DNA from 4 places in the Streptomyces sp. NPDC092952 genome. Region 1 is predicted to be linked to each of the others. Evidence: riboswitches for the same ligand, from Rfam matches in the RefSeq annotation. Region 1 holds a riboswitch; each other region holds the start of a gene.
The links. A riboswitch is a leader RNA that binds a small molecule or an ion and turns the genes downstream of it on or off. The one in region 1 is predicted to bind cobalamin.
Positions count from the first base shown of each region.

Region 1 (4,114 bases):
CGCCGCCGGGTCGCAGGAGAACCGGCACCCCGACACGACGTCCACCGGCGGCAGCAGCGCCGACAGCGCGCGTACGGCGGTGCTCTTCGCGGTGCCCTTCTCGCCCCGTACCAGCACCCCGCCGATGGCCGGCGAGACGGAGTTGAGCAACAGGGCGAGCTGCAGGTCCTGCTGCCCGACGACGGCGGTGAACGGGAAATGCGTACTCACTGGGCGGTCCCTCCTGCGTCTTCTGCGGATGTACGGACATGGGGCCGGGCGCCGCCGGGCGCCCCGGGCGGGACGAACGGGAGCCCCGGCGGCGCGCCCGACTCGATGAGCCGGAGCAGCGCGTCGGTGTCGGCGTGCTCCTCGATCAGGTCGCCGAGCCGGTCCAGCTGCTCCTCGCGCAGCGCGCCGAAGGAGGTGTCGGGGGCGGGGACGAAACGCCGGCCCGCGGCCCGTGCCACCTCGGCCAGGAAGCGGCGGCGGAACGCGTCGCTCTCCAGCGAGCCGTGCCAGTGGGTGCCCCACACCGCCCCCACCCGGCAGCCGTCCAGGAACGGCTCGCCGCCGAGCACGTCCGCCACCCCGTGGTGGATCTCGTACCCCTCCACGGGCGCGCCGAGCGCCTCGCCGACCGGCCGGGCCAGGGTCTTCTCCCGGTCGAAGCGGACGCGCACGGGCAGCAGGCCGAGGCCCTCGACCCGGCCGGCCCGGGACTCCACCTCGTCCTCGATGCGCTCGCCCAGCAGCTGGAAGCCGCCGCAGATGCCGAGGACCGGCCGGCCCGCGGCCGCGCGCCGCGCCAGCGCGTCGGCGAGGCCGCGCTCCCGCAGCCAGGCCAGCGCCTTCACCGTGCCCCGGGTGCCGGGCACCACGACCAGGTCGGCGTCGGACAGCTCCTCGGCCCGGTCCACGAACCGGACGACGACCCCGGGCTCGGCGGCCAGCGCGTCCACGTCCGTGAAGTTCGACATCAGCGGCACCGCGCACACCGCGACCCGCAGCACGTCCTCGCCGTGCGGCGGCGCGACGGCCGACTCGCGCACGGCCCCGCGCAGCGAGACCCGCAGCCCGTCCTCCTCGTCGATGCCGAGCCCGTGGGCGAAGGGCAGCACCCCGTACGTCGGCCGCCCGGTCAGCCCGCGCAGCATGTCCAGACCGGGCTCCAGCAGCGACACGTCACCGCGGAACTTGTTCACCAGGTAGCCCGCGACCAGCGCCTGGTCCTCGGGGGCCAGCAGCGCCGTCGTACCGAAGAACGACGCGAAGACGCCGCCCCGGTCGATGTCGCCGACCACCACCACCGGGAAGTCCGCCGCCCGCGCGATGCCCATGTTCACGATGTCGGTGCGCCGCAGGTTGATCTCGGCCGGGCTGCCCGCCCCCTCGCAGATCACCGCGTCGTACGTGGCCCGCAGTTGCTCCAGGCAGTCGGTGACCGTGCCGAACAGGGCCTCCTGGCGGCCGCCGTGGTAGCCGCGCGCGCTCATCTCGCCGACCGGCTTCCCCATCAGGACGACCTGGCTGGAGCGGTCGCCGCCGGGCTTCAGCAGGACCGGGTTCATCAGCGCGGTCGGCTCGACGCGGGCGGCCTGGGCCTGCATGGCCTGGGCGCGCCCGATCTCGGCGCCCTCGCGGGTGACGAACGAGTTCAACGACATGTTCTGCGCCTTGAAGGGCGCGACCTTCACGCCCCGGCGCACCAGCCAGCGGCAGATGCCCGCGGTGACGACGCTCTTGCCCGCGTCCGAGGTGGTTCCGGCGACCAGCAGTCCGCCGCTCATGCGCTCCTCCGTCCGGTACCGGTCCGCCGAGCGGCGATCCGTCGTGCGGCGAGGCCGGCGCCGAGCCGCCCCGCCACGCACACGCCGAGGGCCAGCGCGCCGACCCGCCGCGACAGCCGCACCGCGCGTTCGATGTCCGCGCCCTCCACGGCCCGGCCGCGCTCCCCGTTGAGCACCGGGCGGTGCTCGACCCGGCCGCCGTACGCGAGGGTCCCGCCCAGCCGTACGCCGAGCGCCCCGGCGAACGCGGCCTCCACCGGGCCCGCGTTCGGGCTGGGGTGCTTGGCGGCGTCGGCCCGCCAGGCGTGCAGCGCGTCCCGGGGGCGTCCCCCGGCGGCCACCGCGAGCAGGGCGGTGAGCCGGGCGCCGGGCCAGCCCGCGAGGTCGTCGAGGCGGGCCGAGGCCCAGCCGTAGCGGCGCAGCCGCGGCGACCTGTGGCCGACCATGGCGTCGAGGGTGTTGACGGCCCGGAACCCGGCCAGCCCGGGGACCCCGCCCACCGCTCCCCACACCAGGGCGCCGACCACGGCGTCCGAGGTGTTCTCCGCCACGGACTCCACCACGGCGCGGGCGATCCGCGGCCCGTCCAGGGACTGCGGGTCGCGCCCGCACAGATGCGGCAGCCGCTCCCGGGCCAGGGCGATGTCACCGGCCTCCAGCGCGCCGCCGATGGCCCGCGCCTCCCGGCCCAGGGAGGTGCCGCCGACGACGGACCAGGTGGTGGCGGCGGTCAGCGCCACGGAGGCGGCGGGGCTGCGGCGTACCGCGCGGGCGGCCAGCGCACCGCCGCCCACGGCGGCTCCGGCGCAGATCAGGGTGTGCAGCGCGCCCCAGCCGCGGTGGTCGTGCCACAGGCGGCGCTCGACGCCCGCCGCGGCCCGCCCGAAGGCGGCGACCGGGTGGCCCCTGCGGGGGTCACCGAGCAGCAGGTCGCCGAGGAGACCGGCGGTGGCGCCGTACGCGAAGATGCGGTCGGCTCGCACGGCTCAGCCGGCCGTCGCGCCGCGGCGGACTCTCGTACGGAAGGCATCGGGGCCTGGGACGGCGGGCGCACGGCGGCCGGGCATGGCGATATGTCCTCACTCAGGGTCCGCGCCCTGGTTCGACGTGACCGGCGACGAGAGTCTCCTGGCTCCCGGATCCGCGGGGCCCCCGGCCTTCCAGCCCGCTCGCGCGCGCCGTGACGTCCGGTGTGGGGGACCGCTCCCCGGTGACAGTGGCGGGACCGCGCCGGATTCGCACCGGCTTCCTCTGCTGTCGCCGTAATTGGCTCCGGCAGTCCACCATGCCCCGCGAAGGCCCGTCAACCTGCCGTTGACCTGCGGCGGGGCAGTGTGCTGAGACGCACATCGGGCCGGACACCCGGGGGTGTCCGGCCCGATGCGGGGCGCGCGGGGCGGGTCAGGCGACGATCAGGAAGATGCCGTACCCGACGGCCGCCGCGCAGAGCGCGAAGCAGGCGTACGCGCCGGCGCGGGCCAGCAGCGGCGAGCCGCCGGAGCCGCCCTGCGCCGCCGGTTCGGCCTGCTTGGAGAGGCCGACGATGCCCAGGGTGAAGAGGCCCACCAGCGCGACGGTGACCACGAGGGAGACACCGAAGACGGAGCCGAGGGCTGCCCAGTCGATTTTCATGCTGATTCCTTAGACGGTCGGTGCGGGACCGGTCAGACGGCGGCGGGCTGCGCCGGGTCCTGAGGGGCCTTGGGCGTGACCGGGACGGCGGTCACGACGACCGCGGCCGGGGCGGCGGCCTGGGCCGCGGTGGTGGGCGGCGGGCTGACGGCGGCGATGGCCGTGGTGACGACACCGGCGGGCTCGGCGGGGACCGGGGCCGGGGCCTCGGCGCCCGCCGGGGCGACGTCGTCGTGGCCGACCGGCTTGCGGCGGGAGAGCAGCCAGATCGAGCCGGAGCCCAGGATCAGCAGGGCCGCGACGACGACGACGCCCCAGGTGCCCTGCTTGGTGAGCAGCTCCGCGCCCGCGCCGACCAGACCGGCGGCCGGCAGGGTCAGGCCCCAGGCGACGAACATCCGGGTGGCGGTGGACCAGCGGACCACACCGCCCTGGCGGCCGAGGCCCGCGCCCATCACGGCGCCGGAGCACGACTGCGTGGTGGAGAGCGAGAAGCCGAGGTGCGAGGAGGCCAGGATGACCGTGGCCGCGCTGGTCTGGGCGGCGAAGCCCTGCGGCGGCTTGAGGTCGGTGAGGCCGCTGCCCATGGTGCGGATGATGCGCCAGCCGCCCAGGTAGGTGCCGAGCGCGATGGCCAGACCGGCGGAGACGATCACCCAGACCGGCGGGTTGGCCCCGGGGTGCAGGACCCCGCCGGTGACCAGGGCCAGCGT
Region 1 covers NZ_JBIVPT010000005.1:527,292-531,405, forward strand. The annotation lists gene ACIQGQ_RS16380 (putative cobaltochelatase) at 1-210, opposite strand, end outside; gene ACIQGQ_RS16385 (cobyric acid synthase) at 207-1,769, opposite strand; gene ACIQGQ_RS16390 (cobalamin biosynthesis protein) at 1,766-2,752, opposite strand; cobalamin riboswitch at 2,891-3,022, opposite strand; gene ACIQGQ_RS16395 (hypothetical protein) at 3,171-3,401, opposite strand; gene ACIQGQ_RS16400 (anion permease) at 3,434-4,114, opposite strand, start outside.

Region 2 (4,114 bases), on a different contig from region 1:
TCCGGCCAGTTCAGCCCGGTGTCGTAGTGGTCGGGGTGCAGCACCCCGCGCGCCGCGCGCGTCCGCTCCCAGGCGGGCAGCGGGCCCGAGCGCTCGGCGAGCTCGCAGGACGCCTCGTAGGCGGCGAGCATGATCCGCTCGGAGATCCGGGTGGAGAGCGCGCGGGCCTCCGGCGAGTCGAACGGCAGCCGCAGCTGGAAGAAGACGTCCTGGAGCCCCATGGCGCCCAGGCCCACCGGGCGCCACTGGGCGTTGGAGCGGCCCGCCTGCTCGGTCGGGTAGAAGTTGATGTCGACGACCCGGTCCAGGAAGGTCACCGCGGTGCGGACGGTGGCGTCCAGCCGCTCCCAGTCGATGGAGCCGCCGGTGACGAACGCGCCGAGGTTGACCGAGCCCAGGTTGCAGACGGCGGTCTCGCCGTCGTCGGTGACCTCCAGGATCTCGGTGCACAGGTTCGAGGAGTGGACGACGCTGCCCGGCTCGGCGGTCTGGTTCGCGGTCCGGTTGGAGGCGTCCTTGAAGGTCATCCAGCCCTGGCCGGTCTGGGCGAGGGTGCGCATCATCCGGCCGTACAGCTCGCGGGCCGGGAGCGTCCGGCGGGCCAGGCCCTTCGCCTCGGCGGCCCGGTACGCGGCGTCGAACGCGTCGCCCCACAGGTCGACCAGGTCGGGCACGTCGGCCGGGGAGAACAGCGACCACTCGCCGTCCGCCTCGACCCGGCGCATGAACTCGTCCGGCACCCAGTGCGCCAGGTTCAGGTTGTGCGTGCGCCGCTGGTCCTCGCCCGTGTTGTCGCGGAGCTCCAGGAACTCCTCGATGTCCGCGTGCCAGGTCTCCAGGTAGACGGCGGCGGCGCCCTTGCGGCGGCCCCCCTGGTTGACGGCGGCGACCGAGGCGTCCAGCGTCTTGAGGAACGGCACGATGCCGTTGGAGTGCCCGTTGGTGCCGCGGATCAGCGAACCGCGCGAGCGGATGCGGGAGTACGAGAGGCCGATGCCGCCCGCGTGCTTCGAGAGCCGGGCCACCTGGTGGTAGCGGTCGTAGATCGAGTCCAGCTCGTCCAGCGGCGAGTCCAGCAGATAGCAGGAGGACATCTGCGGGTGCCGGGTACCGGAGTTGAACAGGGTGGGGGAGGAGGGCAGGTAGTCGAGCCGGCTCATCAGCCCGTACAGCGCCGCCACCTCGTCCAGGGCGCGCTGCGACTCGTCCTCGGCGAGCCCGGACGCCACCCGGAGCATGAAGTGCTGCGGGGTCTCGACGACCTGGCGGGTGTGCGGGTGGCGCAGCAGGTAGCGGCTGTGCAGGGTACGCAGCCCGAAGTAGCCGAAGCGGTCGTCCGCGCCGTCGGCGAGCGACTGCCCCACCAGCGCGTCCAGCGCCTCCGCGTGCCGGGCGACGAAGGCGGCGGTGCGGTCCGCGATCAGGCCCTCGCGGTGCCCCACGGCGACCGAGGCGGAGAAGGAGACCGCGCCCTGGCCCGCCGCCTCGTCCGCGATGGCGAGGGTCAGCAGCCGGGCGGCCAGCCGGGAGTACGCGGGGTCCTCGGAGATCAGGCCCGCGGCCGCCTCGGTGGCCAGCGAACGCAGCTCCGCCTCGTCCGCCCGCGCGCTGCGGCCGCGCAGGGCGGCGGCGGCGACCCGGCCGGGGTCGGTGTCGGGCAGATCGGCGGTGAGGGCGGTCAGGGTCCGCAGCAGCGCCGCTCCGGGACCGTCCTGTGCGGCTGCCTCGGACTCGACGGACGCGGCGACTGAAGCCGGATCGGCTGGCGCGATGGTCACGTGTTGCTCTCCCACGCTCGGCTCGGGGCCGGCGGGGGCACGGGGGAAGCCCGCGAAGGACGCACCCGGGCCGGGGCAGCACTCCGCGCGGCGTCCACCGGCCCAACCGCGAGGCCCGGACGTCTGGGCATCCGGTTCGGTCGAGCCGGATGCGCTGTCGGCAGGTCGTCGGACTGGCTCGGAGTGCGCAAAAGCGCACCGGATACACCGTTGCGGGACAGTTCCGGATTCGCACCGGATTCCCCTGCGACGACAGCGAGGACGAGCATACATGTGGGGGCCGCCCGATGAGGCAGCCCCCACATGTTGTGTCGTACGACGCAGGATCGGATCGCTCCCGGAACGGCGGACGGCCCGCCCCCACCCCTCGGGAAGGGGCGGGAGCGGGCCGTGGAAGCCCGGGAACGGGCCCTGCCGGAGGTGTTCCCGGGGCGCCGGGAAGCGGCCCGTCAGTGGCCGCCCGGAGCCCCCGCGGTGGCCGGCGGGAGCTTCGCCCGCACGCCCGGGTCGCCCGCGTCGGCCGTGTAGTCGGCCGGCGAGGTCTCGTCCGTACCGGCGGGCGCCTTCATGGCGTTCAGGACGAAGGTCAGCACCACCGTCACGACCACGTTCAGCACGAACGCGGTGAGGCCGATGTAGCCGATCTCGCCGATGCCGGGGATCTCCGCCGACGAACCGCCGAAGTGCTTCTGGGTCGGCGAGGCGACCCCGTACGCGGCGACCGTCCCGTACACCATGCCGACCGCCCAGCCCGCGAGCAGCGCCCAGCGGTGGAACCAGCGGGTGAACAGCCCGCCGACCAGGGCCGGCATCGTCTGGAGGATCCAGATCCCGCCGAGCAGCTGGAAGTTGATCGCGACGGTCTTGTCCATGGTGAGGACGAAGGCCAGCGCGCCGACCTTGACCAGCAGCGACACCAGCTTGGAGACCTTGGTCTCCTGCTCCGGGGTGGCGTCGGGTTTCAGGAAGTCCTTGTAGATGTTGCGGGTGAAGAGGTTCGCCGCGGCGATCGACATGATCGCGGCGGGCACCAGCGCGCCGATGCCGATCGCGGCGAAGGCCACCCCCGCGAACCAGTCCGGGAACATGTTCTCGAACAGCTGCGGGATGGCCAGCTGCCCGTTGTCCACCTTGATCCCGGCGGCGATCGCCATGAAGCCGAGCAGCGCCAGCAGGCCCAGCATCAGCGAGTACAGCGGCAGGATCGTGGTGTTGCGCCGGATCACGTTGCGGCTGCGGCTGGAGAGCGTCGCCGTGATGGAGTGCGGATACATGAACAGTGCCAGCGCCGAGCCCAGCGCCAGGGTCGCGTACCCCCACTGACCCGCCTCGCCCGGGGCGAGCGCGCCGCGCGGTTTGCCGGTGGCCGGATTGGTCTCGGAGAACGCCTCGCCGGCCTTGGCGAAGATGTCGTGGAAGCCGCCCAGCTTGATCGGGATGTAGATGATCGCCACGGCGATGACCAGGTAGATCAGCCCGTCCTTGACGAACGCGATCAGCGCGGGCGCGCGCAGCCCGGACGAGTAGGTGTACGCGGCGAGCACCGCGAACGCGAGCAGGAGCGGCAGGTCCTTGACGAACCAGTGCGTGTTCTCGCCGCCGCCGACGCCCATCACGTCCAGCACCGCCTGGATGCCGACGAGTTGGAGCGCGATGTACGGCATGGTGGCGAGGATGCCGGTGACGGCGACCGCCAGCGACAGCCCCTTCGAGCCGAACCGCCCGCGGACGAAGTCCGAGGTGGTGACATAGCCGTGCTTGTGCGAGACCGACCACAGCCGGGGCAGGAAGGTGAAGATCAGCGGGTACACCAGGATCGTGTACGGAACGGCGAAGAAGCCCGCCGCGCCCGCCGCGTAGATGGCCGCCGGCACGGCGACGAAGGTGTACGCCGTGTAGAGGTCGCCGCCGAGCAGGAACCAGGTCACCCAGGTGCCGAACGACCGTCCGCCCAGGCCCCATTCGTCGAGGCTGGCCTCGTTCTCGGCCCTGCGCCAGCGGGCGGCCAGGAAGCCCATGACCGTGACGGCCACGAAGAAGAAGATGAAGACGCCGAGCGCGACGCCGTTCACACCGTCCTTCATGCCTGCTCACCCCCCTTGCGGGCGCGCTGGTCGCGCTGCCACAGCTTGTACGCGATCATCGTGAGCGCGGTGGAGATCAGCACCCAGAGCATCTGGTACCAGTAGAAGAACGGGATCCCGATGAAGGTGGGGTCCACCTTCGCGTACGAACCCACCCAGAGCATCGCCACGAACGGCGCGACCAGGCAGAGCGCGACGACCACTCTGACCGGTGTGATGGTGGGCGGTTTTTCCTCTGGTTCCACGGACATG
Region 2 covers NZ_JBIVPT010000016.1:154,692-158,805, reverse strand. The annotation lists gene ACIQGQ_RS29620 (ribonucleoside-diphosphate reductase subunit alpha) at 1-1,778, opposite strand, end outside; cobalamin riboswitch at 1,920-2,064, opposite strand; gene mctP (monocarboxylate uptake permease MctP) at 2,228-3,862, opposite strand; gene ACIQGQ_RS29610 (DUF3311 domain-containing protein) at 3,859-4,113, opposite strand.
Region 2: linked by a shared signal. The riboswitch ahead of ACIQGQ_RS29620 (ribonucleoside-diphosphate reductase subunit alpha) and the one ahead of ACIQGQ_RS16390 (cobalamin biosynthesis protein) in region 1 are both predicted to bind cobalamin.

Region 3 (4,114 bases), on a different contig from region 1:
CGCAGTCCGTCGATGGAGGCGTACGCCTGCGGGGCGGTGTCGGTGGGCAGGTACCGGAAGCCGCCGCCCGGGTTGAACTGCTGGCCGATCAGGAAGTCGACCGGGGTCCTGCCCTTGGAGGTGAGGAAGTCGCCGGTCTGGGCGTTGATGCCGCAGGCGTTGAGGCCGGAGACGGCCCAGCCGTTGGAGTCGGTGTTGACCCCGTACATGGCGTCGAAGGCGCCGGTGTTGACGACGAGCTTGTTCTTCAGGAACGTCCTGGCCTCGACGATGTCGGGGTCGGTGGCGGGGGCGCCGGAGACGCACAGCGCCGCCATGGCCGCCCCGGTCATGTCGACGTCGCCCTCGGCGGCCAGCTGGGCGGGGTCGCCCTCCGCCTTGCCGAAGTTCCAGCCGCCGTCGTCGTGCTGGTTGGCGCGGATCCGGGTGATCATCGCGTCGCGCAGGGACTGGGGTACGCGTATCCGGTCGGCGGTGGTCCGGGCGCCGTTCAGGGCGAGGGCGGCGAAGACGGTGCCGTTGAAGTTGGCGGACGGCCCGAAGTAGCCGGGCTCGGCGGTCTGCCAGTAGGAGTAGATGTCGGCGACGAGGTTGCGGGAGGCGGAGACCCGGGCGGGATCGATCCCCGCGGCGTACGCGTTCAGCGCGGCGCGCTCGTAGTCGGTGACGACCGGGGAGGCCGAGGGCCAGGAACCGGTGGAGAGCAGGTTCCGGTAGACCGTTCTCGCGTTCTTCGTCGCGTCGCCGCCGGGGATGACGTCCACCGCGGCCGTACCGGCGGCGGCGAACGCGCTGAACGCCCACTCGTTGGAGAGCCCCGACCCGGCGTACGAACCATCCGCCCCCTGGAGGGACTTGAGGTATCCGACACCGTTGGCGGTGGAGGTGGCGATCTGTGCCGGCGTCGAGGTCGCCGCCGCCGGCAGGGCGGTCAGGGCGAAGGCGCCGAGGGCGGCCGCCGCGGTGAACGCGGCGCGGCGGACGGTACTGGTACGGGGCATGGCGTGCTCCAGAGGTGAGGGACGCCGGCCCCGCTCGCCGGTCCCCGCGAGGGGTGCGTACGACGGGGCGTGGCCGCCGTCCGGAACGCGTGGACCGACTTCCAACTAGCCAGTGCCGTATGGGCATTCGGGCTCGGGAAGGCAGTCGCCGCCCCACACCGCTGCGCGTCAGCCCCGGAGTCGCACCGGGTTCCCCCACTCGGCAGGGCCGGACAGTACCGGACGTCCGACCGGCTTGGCCACTGTGCGCAGCGGCGTGAACCCGCATCGTACGGAGCGGTCTTGACGGTCCCCACGAACGCATGCTCCAATCCGGCTGATACGCAAAGCTGTTCCAGGGGAAGCCGGTCGAAGTCCGGCGCTGACCCGCAACCGTAGGCCCGATCCCGGTCGGGCGAGCCGGAGTGCCTGGAGCGTGTTCCACAGCAACGGACGCCGTCGCGGACTACGGCGTGGTGCGACCTGCTCCGCCCTGCGGCTCACCGCCGGGACGGGGCCGCTGCCACGTTCCCCGCCACCCGCTTCGGCCACACAGCGAAGGGGCCGTGATGGGAACCGTGGAGTGCGAGGACACTCACATACGGCGTGCACGACACGTGCGGAGACGGCCGGGCGCCCCGGCCGCCGTGCTGTCCGCGCTGGTCGTCCTGGTCGCGTCCTGCCTCGCGTACCTCCTCACCGGCCTGCCCGCCGCCGCGGCCCCGGTCGGGGACTGCACCGCGACCAGGGGGGCCGTCCTCGCCGTCGACTTCACGCCCTTCGGCGGCAAGGTCGAGCGCGGCTGCGACACCACCCCCACCACCGGCTACGAGCTCTTCCGCGACGCCGGCTTCACCACCACCGGGACCCAGCACGACGGCCCCGGCTTCATCTGCCGTATCGGCCTCGGCACCGGTACGCAGTACCCGACCCCGGACAAGGAGGACTGCGTCCTGACCCCGCAGGCGACCGCCTACTGGTCGTACTGGGTCGCCTCGCCCGGCCAGGACGACTGGACCTACAGCCAGTACGGGGCGATGGACCGCAAGCTCAAGGACGGTGACGTCGACGCCTGGGTGTACGGCGGCACCGACATCGGCGGCACCACTGGCCGGCCCACCTTCAGCCCCGACGACGTCCGCGCCCAGGGCGGCACCTCCCCGAACCCGGGCGGCGGACCCACCGGAGCCCCCGGCCGGGTCGACGTGGCGGGCGCCGCTTCCTGGCTCCAGGACCTGCTGAGCGACGGCGAACGCATCGTCGACGAGGGCACCGGCACCCCGAACTACCTGCTCACCACGGAGACCGCGTACGCCCTGGCCGCCGCCCGCGGCAGGAGCGGTGCCCTCGACAAGGTCGTCGGCTTCCTCGCGGCCCACGTCGACGACTACGTCCTCCCCGGCGGCAGGGACCAGGCCCCGAGCACGGCCGCCGCGGCCCGGCTCGCCCTGCTCGCCGAGTCGACCGAACGCGACCCCCGGGACTTCGGCGGCCGGGACCTGATCGCCGACCTCACCGGCAACGTCTGCCCCGCCGCCGCCCCCGGCCAGGGCTGCACCGCCGAGGGGGACATCCGGCACATCACCTACGCCGACGAGCAGGCCCGCGCCGTACTGGCCCTGCTCCGCGCCGACATCACCCCCGAGACCGCCTCCGTCGCCCGGCTCACCCAGGTGCAGTGCAAGGACGGCGGCATCACCAGCATCCTCATCCAGCCCGGCGGCCGCTGCGAGGGCGACGCCGGGACCACCGGCCTGATCGCCCTCGTCCTGCACCGGGCGGGCGGCCAGGAGCCCGCCGTCACCAAGGCCCGCGACTACCTGAGGAAGACACAGCTCGACGACGGCTCCTTCCCCGGCTACACCGGAGCCACTACCGGCGACGTGATCGCCACCGCCTACGCCGCCCAGGCCCTGCGCGCGTTCGGCGAGACCTCCCGGGCCGATTCCGCCGAGGGCTGGCTCTCGCGCACCCAACTGGACGGCGGCGGCTTCGGCTACGACCGGGACGCCACCGAACCCACCGCCTATGCCACCCCGGTCGCCGCCCTCGCCGGAGCCCGCACCGACCTCGCGAGCCTCACCACCAAGAAGACCGAACCCACCGGCCCGCCCGCCACCCCGGACCCGGGCGGCGAGCCGGAGCCCGGCGACGGCCCCGACCTGAAGAAGGGCGTCGCCTACCTCACCGGCGCCGACCGGCTCCAGCAGGGCCGGTACTACCCGGCCGTCGCGGGCTCGGGCCGCGCCGACTTCGGCCTCACCATCGACGGGGCGTACGCCCTGGCCGCCACCGGCCTGGACAACGCCAGGCTGCGCGGTGTCGTCGACTTCCTCGACCAGGGCGGAACGGACGGCGAGGGCCGCACCGTCAACGACTGGACGGGCATCGGCACCGCCTACGCGGGCGGCGGCTCGATCGGCAAGACCGCGCTGCTCGCCGAGGCGGTGGGCCGCGACCCGCGCGACTTCGCCGGGCACGATCTGATCGCCGCCCTCGACGAGGCGGTGTGCGCCGGGCCCAGCAAGGCGCCCGACCGCTCCTGCGCCGCCAAGGGCGCCTACACCTACGCGCCGTCCGTCTTCTCGCAGGCCCTCGCCGTCATGGCGCAGCTCCGCGCCGGGGACCAGGAGAACGCCGAGGATCCGATCGCCTACCTGGAGAGCATCCAGAACGCCGACGGCTCCTGGCCGAGCCTGATCCCGCCGACCGGGGACAAGGACGTCGACTCCACCGCCATCGCCGCGATGGCCCTGGACCTCGCCGGCGGCGACCGGGCCGACAAGGCCGTCGACAAGGCCCTGGAGTGGATCGCCGGCCGGCAGTACGACGACGGCGGCTTCCCCGGAGCGGCCGGCAACAGCGTCAACTCGGCGGCGCTGGCCGTCCAGGGCCTCTCCCTGGACCGCGCGGCCCACCGGCCCGCGATCGCCTCGGCCCTGGAGTTCCTCGCCGCCCAGCAGAACAAGGACGGCGGCTTCAACGTCGCCAAGGAGGGCCAGCGCGGCTCCGACCTGCGGGCCTCCACCCAGGCCGTCGCCGGGGCCACCGGCGTCTCCTTCGCCACGCTGGAACGCGAACTGAACGGCACCGGCCCCCAGCCGACCCCGAGCGGGGACGACGACGGCATCCCC
Region 3 covers NZ_JBIVPT010000011.1:109,142-113,255, reverse strand. The annotation lists gene ACIQGQ_RS24840 (hypothetical protein) at 1-1,001, opposite strand, end outside; cobalamin riboswitch at 1,123-1,197, opposite strand; cobalamin riboswitch at 1,295-1,432, shown strand; gene ACIQGQ_RS24835 (prenyltransferase/squalene oxidase repeat-containing protein) at 1,550-4,114, shown strand, end outside.
Region 3: linked by a shared signal. The riboswitch ahead of ACIQGQ_RS24835 (prenyltransferase/squalene oxidase repeat-containing protein) and the one ahead of ACIQGQ_RS16390 (cobalamin biosynthesis protein) in region 1 are both predicted to bind cobalamin.

Region 4 (4,114 bases), on a different contig from region 1:
AGGTTCTCCAGGGACGCCTTCGTCTCGGGCCAGCCGCGGGTCTTCAGGCCGCAGTCGGGGTTGACCCAGAGCCGTTCGGCCGGAATCGCTTCGAGCCCGGCGCGCAGCAGCCCGGCCGCCTCCGTGACGCTCGGGACGCGGGGCGAGTGGATGTCGTACACCCCGGGTCCGGCCTCGCGCGGGTAGCCGTGGGCGGCGAGTTCGCGGGCGACCTGCATGTGTGAGCGGGCTGCCTCCAGGCTGATGACGTCGGCGTCGAGGTCGTCGATGGCCCGCACGATGTCACCGAACTCGGCGTAGCACATGTGCGTGTGGATCTGGGTGTCCGGCCGCACCCCGCTGGTGCTGAGCCGGAACGCCTCCGTCGCCCAGGCGAGGTAGCCGGGCCGGTCGGCGGCGCGCAGCGGCAGCGTCTCGCGCAGCGCGGGTTCGTCGACCTGGATGACGGACGTCCCGTTCGCCTCCAGGTCCGCCACCTCGTCGCGCAGGGCGAGCGCGACCTGCCGGGCCGTCTCGCCGAGCGGCTGGTCGTCGCGGACGAACGACCAGGCCAGCATGGTGACCGGCCCCGTCAGCATGCCCTTGACGGGGCGGTCCGAGAGCGACTGCGCGTACGAGGTCCAGCGCACCGTCATCGGCTCCGGGCGGGAGATGTCCCCGGCCAGGATCGGCGGACGCACGTACCGGGTGCCGTACGACTGGACCCAGCCGTACTGCGTCGCCAGGTAGCCGGTGAGCCGCTCGGCGAAGTACTGCACCATGTCGTTGCGCTCGGCCTCGCCGTGTACCAGGACGTCCAGACCGGTCTTCTCCTGGAAGGAGACGACCTCCCGGATCTCGTTCCTGATCCGCTCCTCGTACCCCGCCTCGTCGATGCGCCCCGCGCGCAGGTCGGCGCGGGCCGTGCGGAGCTCGGTGGTCTGCGGGAACGAGCCGATGGTGGTGGTCGGCAGCAGCGGCAGGCGCAGGTGGGCGTGCTGGGCGGCGGCCCGCTCGGGGTACGGCTGGGAGCGGTGGGTGTCCGCCTCGGTGACGGCGGCGGCGCGGGCCCGGACCGCCGGGTCGCGGGTCAGGGACGAACCGGCACGGGACGACAACGCCGCCCGGTTCACCGCGAGTTCGGCGGCGATCGCGTCCGTTCCCCGGGTGATCCCCTTGGCGAGGGTGGCGATCTCGGCGGTCTTCTGCCGGGCGAAGGCGAGCCAGCGGGTGATCTGCGGATCGAGGTCCCGCTCGGCGGTCACGGTCAGCGGGACGTGCAGCAGGGAGCAGGAGGCGGCCACGTCGACCCGGTCGGCGAGGCCGAGCAGGGTGCCGAGCGTGGAGAGCGACTTCTCCAGGTCGTCGGCCCAGATGTTGCGGCCGTTGACCACCCCGGCCACCAGCCGCTTCCCGGGCAGCCCGCCGACGGCGGCCAGGGCGTCCAGGTTGGCGGCGGCCGCCTCGGTGAAGTCGAGGGCGAGCCCGTCGACGGGGGCCTTCGCGAGCACCGGCAGCGCCTCGCCGAGCCGGTCGAAGTACGAGGCCACCAGCAGCTTCGGCCGGTCGGTGAGGGCGCCCAGGTCGCGGTAGGCGCGGGCCGCCGCGTTCAGCTCGGCCGGGGTGCGGTCCTGGACTAGGGCGGGTTCGTCGAGCTGCACCCACTCCGCGCCCGCCGCGCGCAGGTCGGCGAGGACCTCGGCGTACACCGGCAGCAGCCGGTCCAGCAGGGTGAGCGGGTCGAAGCCGCCGGCCACCCCGGGCGCGGGCTTGGCGAGGAGGAGGTAGGTGACCGGGCCGACCAGGACGGGCCGGGGCGTCAGCCCGAGGGCCAGTGCCTCGCGGAACTCGCAGACCTGCTTGGTGGAGTCGGCGGAGAAGACGGTGTTCGGCCCGAGCTCGGGCACCAGGTAGTGGTAGTTCGTGTCGAACCACTTGGTCATCTCCAGCGGCGCCACGTCCTGGGTTCCCCGCGCCATCGCGAAGTAGCCGTCCAGGGCGTCGGCGGCGACGGCCGTGCGGTGCCGGTCGGGGACCGCGCCGACCATGACGCTGGTGTCCAGCACGTGGTCGTAGTACGAGAAGTCGCCGGTGGGCACTTCGTGGATGCCGGCCTCGGTCAGCTCCCGCCAGTTGGCGCGGCGCAGGCCGGCGGCGATGGCACGGAGCGCGTCGGCGGTGACGCGGCCCTTCCAGTAACCCTCGATCGCCTTCTTCAGTTCACGGTTCTGCCCCTGACGGGGGTAGCCGTACACGGTCGCCCGTGCTGCCGCGGCTGCGGTCCTGCCGGTCACGGAGATCTCCTTCGAGAGACGTATCCCTGGGATCCCGAGGACCCGCGCGGCACGAAGGAGTGGCATGTCCCGCGGTGCGGCCTCGCGCCACAGGGCACGGCCGTCCGCCGGATATGTACGCCGACCCGCCCACGAGGTCACCGGGATGTCCGCGCACGCGTCGTACGCGCGCGGGCAGTGGCAGGTCTTCGGACTCGCGGGCTCGCCCGCCCAAAGGCGGACACCTACTGGCCGTCGCTTCCCAGGACCCTGTCTCGGGCCCCAGTGCGTATGACGGCGGTCGTTCCCACTCACCGCTGCGGGGCAGTCCCGGATTCCCACCGGGTTCCCTCTTACGACTCCCCGCCTGGCGGACGGGGCGAACCAGCTGCACGGCCCACCCTACGACCCCGCCCGCACCGGCCGCCACAACACAACGACGCCCCGCACCCGACGGGAGGCCGGATGCGGGGCGCGGGTGCGTTCGTCGCGCGCGTACGTCAGTGGTGGGTGGCGTAGGAGACGAAGGCGGTCCACTGCTGGGGCCCGAAGGCGAGCCGGGGGCCGTGGGTCTGCTTGGAGTCGCGTACGTGGACGGTCTCGGGGACGACGGCTACCTCCACGCAGTCCGGGCCGTCATTGGTGCTGTAGCTGCTCTTGAACCACTCCAGCACGGAACTGTTCGCTGTCGAGGGGTTGGTCATTACATCTCTCCCAGCACTTTCTTGATGAAGGCCAGCGACTCACGCGGGGTGAGGGCCTGGGCCCGGATGATGCCACAGCGGATCTCGAAGAGTTGGATCTCTTTGGGGTGTGAGAACAGTCGATTGATGAGATGGGCCTCGCTGTGTCCAACGGTCTCCCCGTTGTCCAGCCGCAGTAGCTTGAACGCCCCTGCGAGACCTGTGTGATCCTCGCGATTCGTGGGCATTACCTGGATCTCCACGTCTCGCCGCTGGCCGAACTCCAGCAGATGTTCGAGCTGCTTCCGCATCACCATTCTGCCCCCGAGGGGGCGCTGGAGCGTCACCTCTTCCATGATGAAGGTGAAGACCCGGGCGGGCTGTTGGTGGAAGATCTCCTGGCGTGCCATCCGCGCGGCGACGAGCCGCTCGATCTCCTCCTCGCTGAAGGCCGGGCGCCGCATCCCGTACAGCGCCTTGGCGTACTCCTGGGTCTGGAGCAGCCCGTTGACGACGGAGTTGTCGTAGGCGCAGATCTCGATCGCCTGGTCCTCCAGCTTCGCCAGATCCCGCACCTTCTTCGGGAACCGCGCCTCCTCGGCCTCCTTGCACAGGGCGGCGATCATGCCGCCCGCCCCGAGCACCTCGTCCGCCCGCTCCAGGAACGCCGCGCTCGGGGCGCGCCGTCCCCGTTCCACCGAGGAGACCTGTTCCTCGCTGTAGCCGATGGCCGCCCCCAGCTCGGCCTGGGTCATGTTCAGCCGGTCGCGCCAGCGCTTGACGGTCCGGCCGATCATCCGCAGGACGAGCGTCGACTCCTCGTCGACGGCGTCGTGCGGCTCCATTCCGTCACCGGCCTGTACCGAATGCCCCGTCAGACTCACGTTCGCACACCTCCACATCCGATCCGTGCATGCTCAACTCCTCGCTGGGGAAACGGGTAACGCCACACAGCCCGGACAGACCCGGACAAGACCCGGACAGTCACGCCCTGTACGGGTGTCGCTACTGGTCACCGTAGATCCGGGTGGACACGCTGAGTGACATGAATCGCGAAACCTCCCCCACTCCGGAGCCCCGCCCCGCCTCCGGACAACACCGCGCCCCCGCCCGCCACTTCGGCATCCTGCTCTCGGCCACCCCGCGTGGTGCCCGGCTCGCCCGCCGTCTCGCGGCCGA
Region 4 covers NZ_JBIVPT010000011.1:84,637-88,750, reverse strand. The annotation lists gene metE (5-methyltetrahydropteroyltriglutamate--homocysteine S-methyltransferase) at 1-2,273, opposite strand, end outside; cobalamin riboswitch at 2,456-2,608, opposite strand; gene ACIQGQ_RS24720 (DUF397 domain-containing protein) at 2,753-2,956, opposite strand; gene ACIQGQ_RS24715 (helix-turn-helix domain-containing protein) at 2,956-3,780, opposite strand; gene ACIQGQ_RS24710 (ATP-binding protein) at 3,981-4,114, shown strand, end outside.
Region 4: linked by a shared signal. The riboswitch ahead of metE (5-methyltetrahydropteroyltriglutamate--homocysteine S-methyltransferase) and the one ahead of ACIQGQ_RS16390 (cobalamin biosynthesis protein) in region 1 are both predicted to bind cobalamin.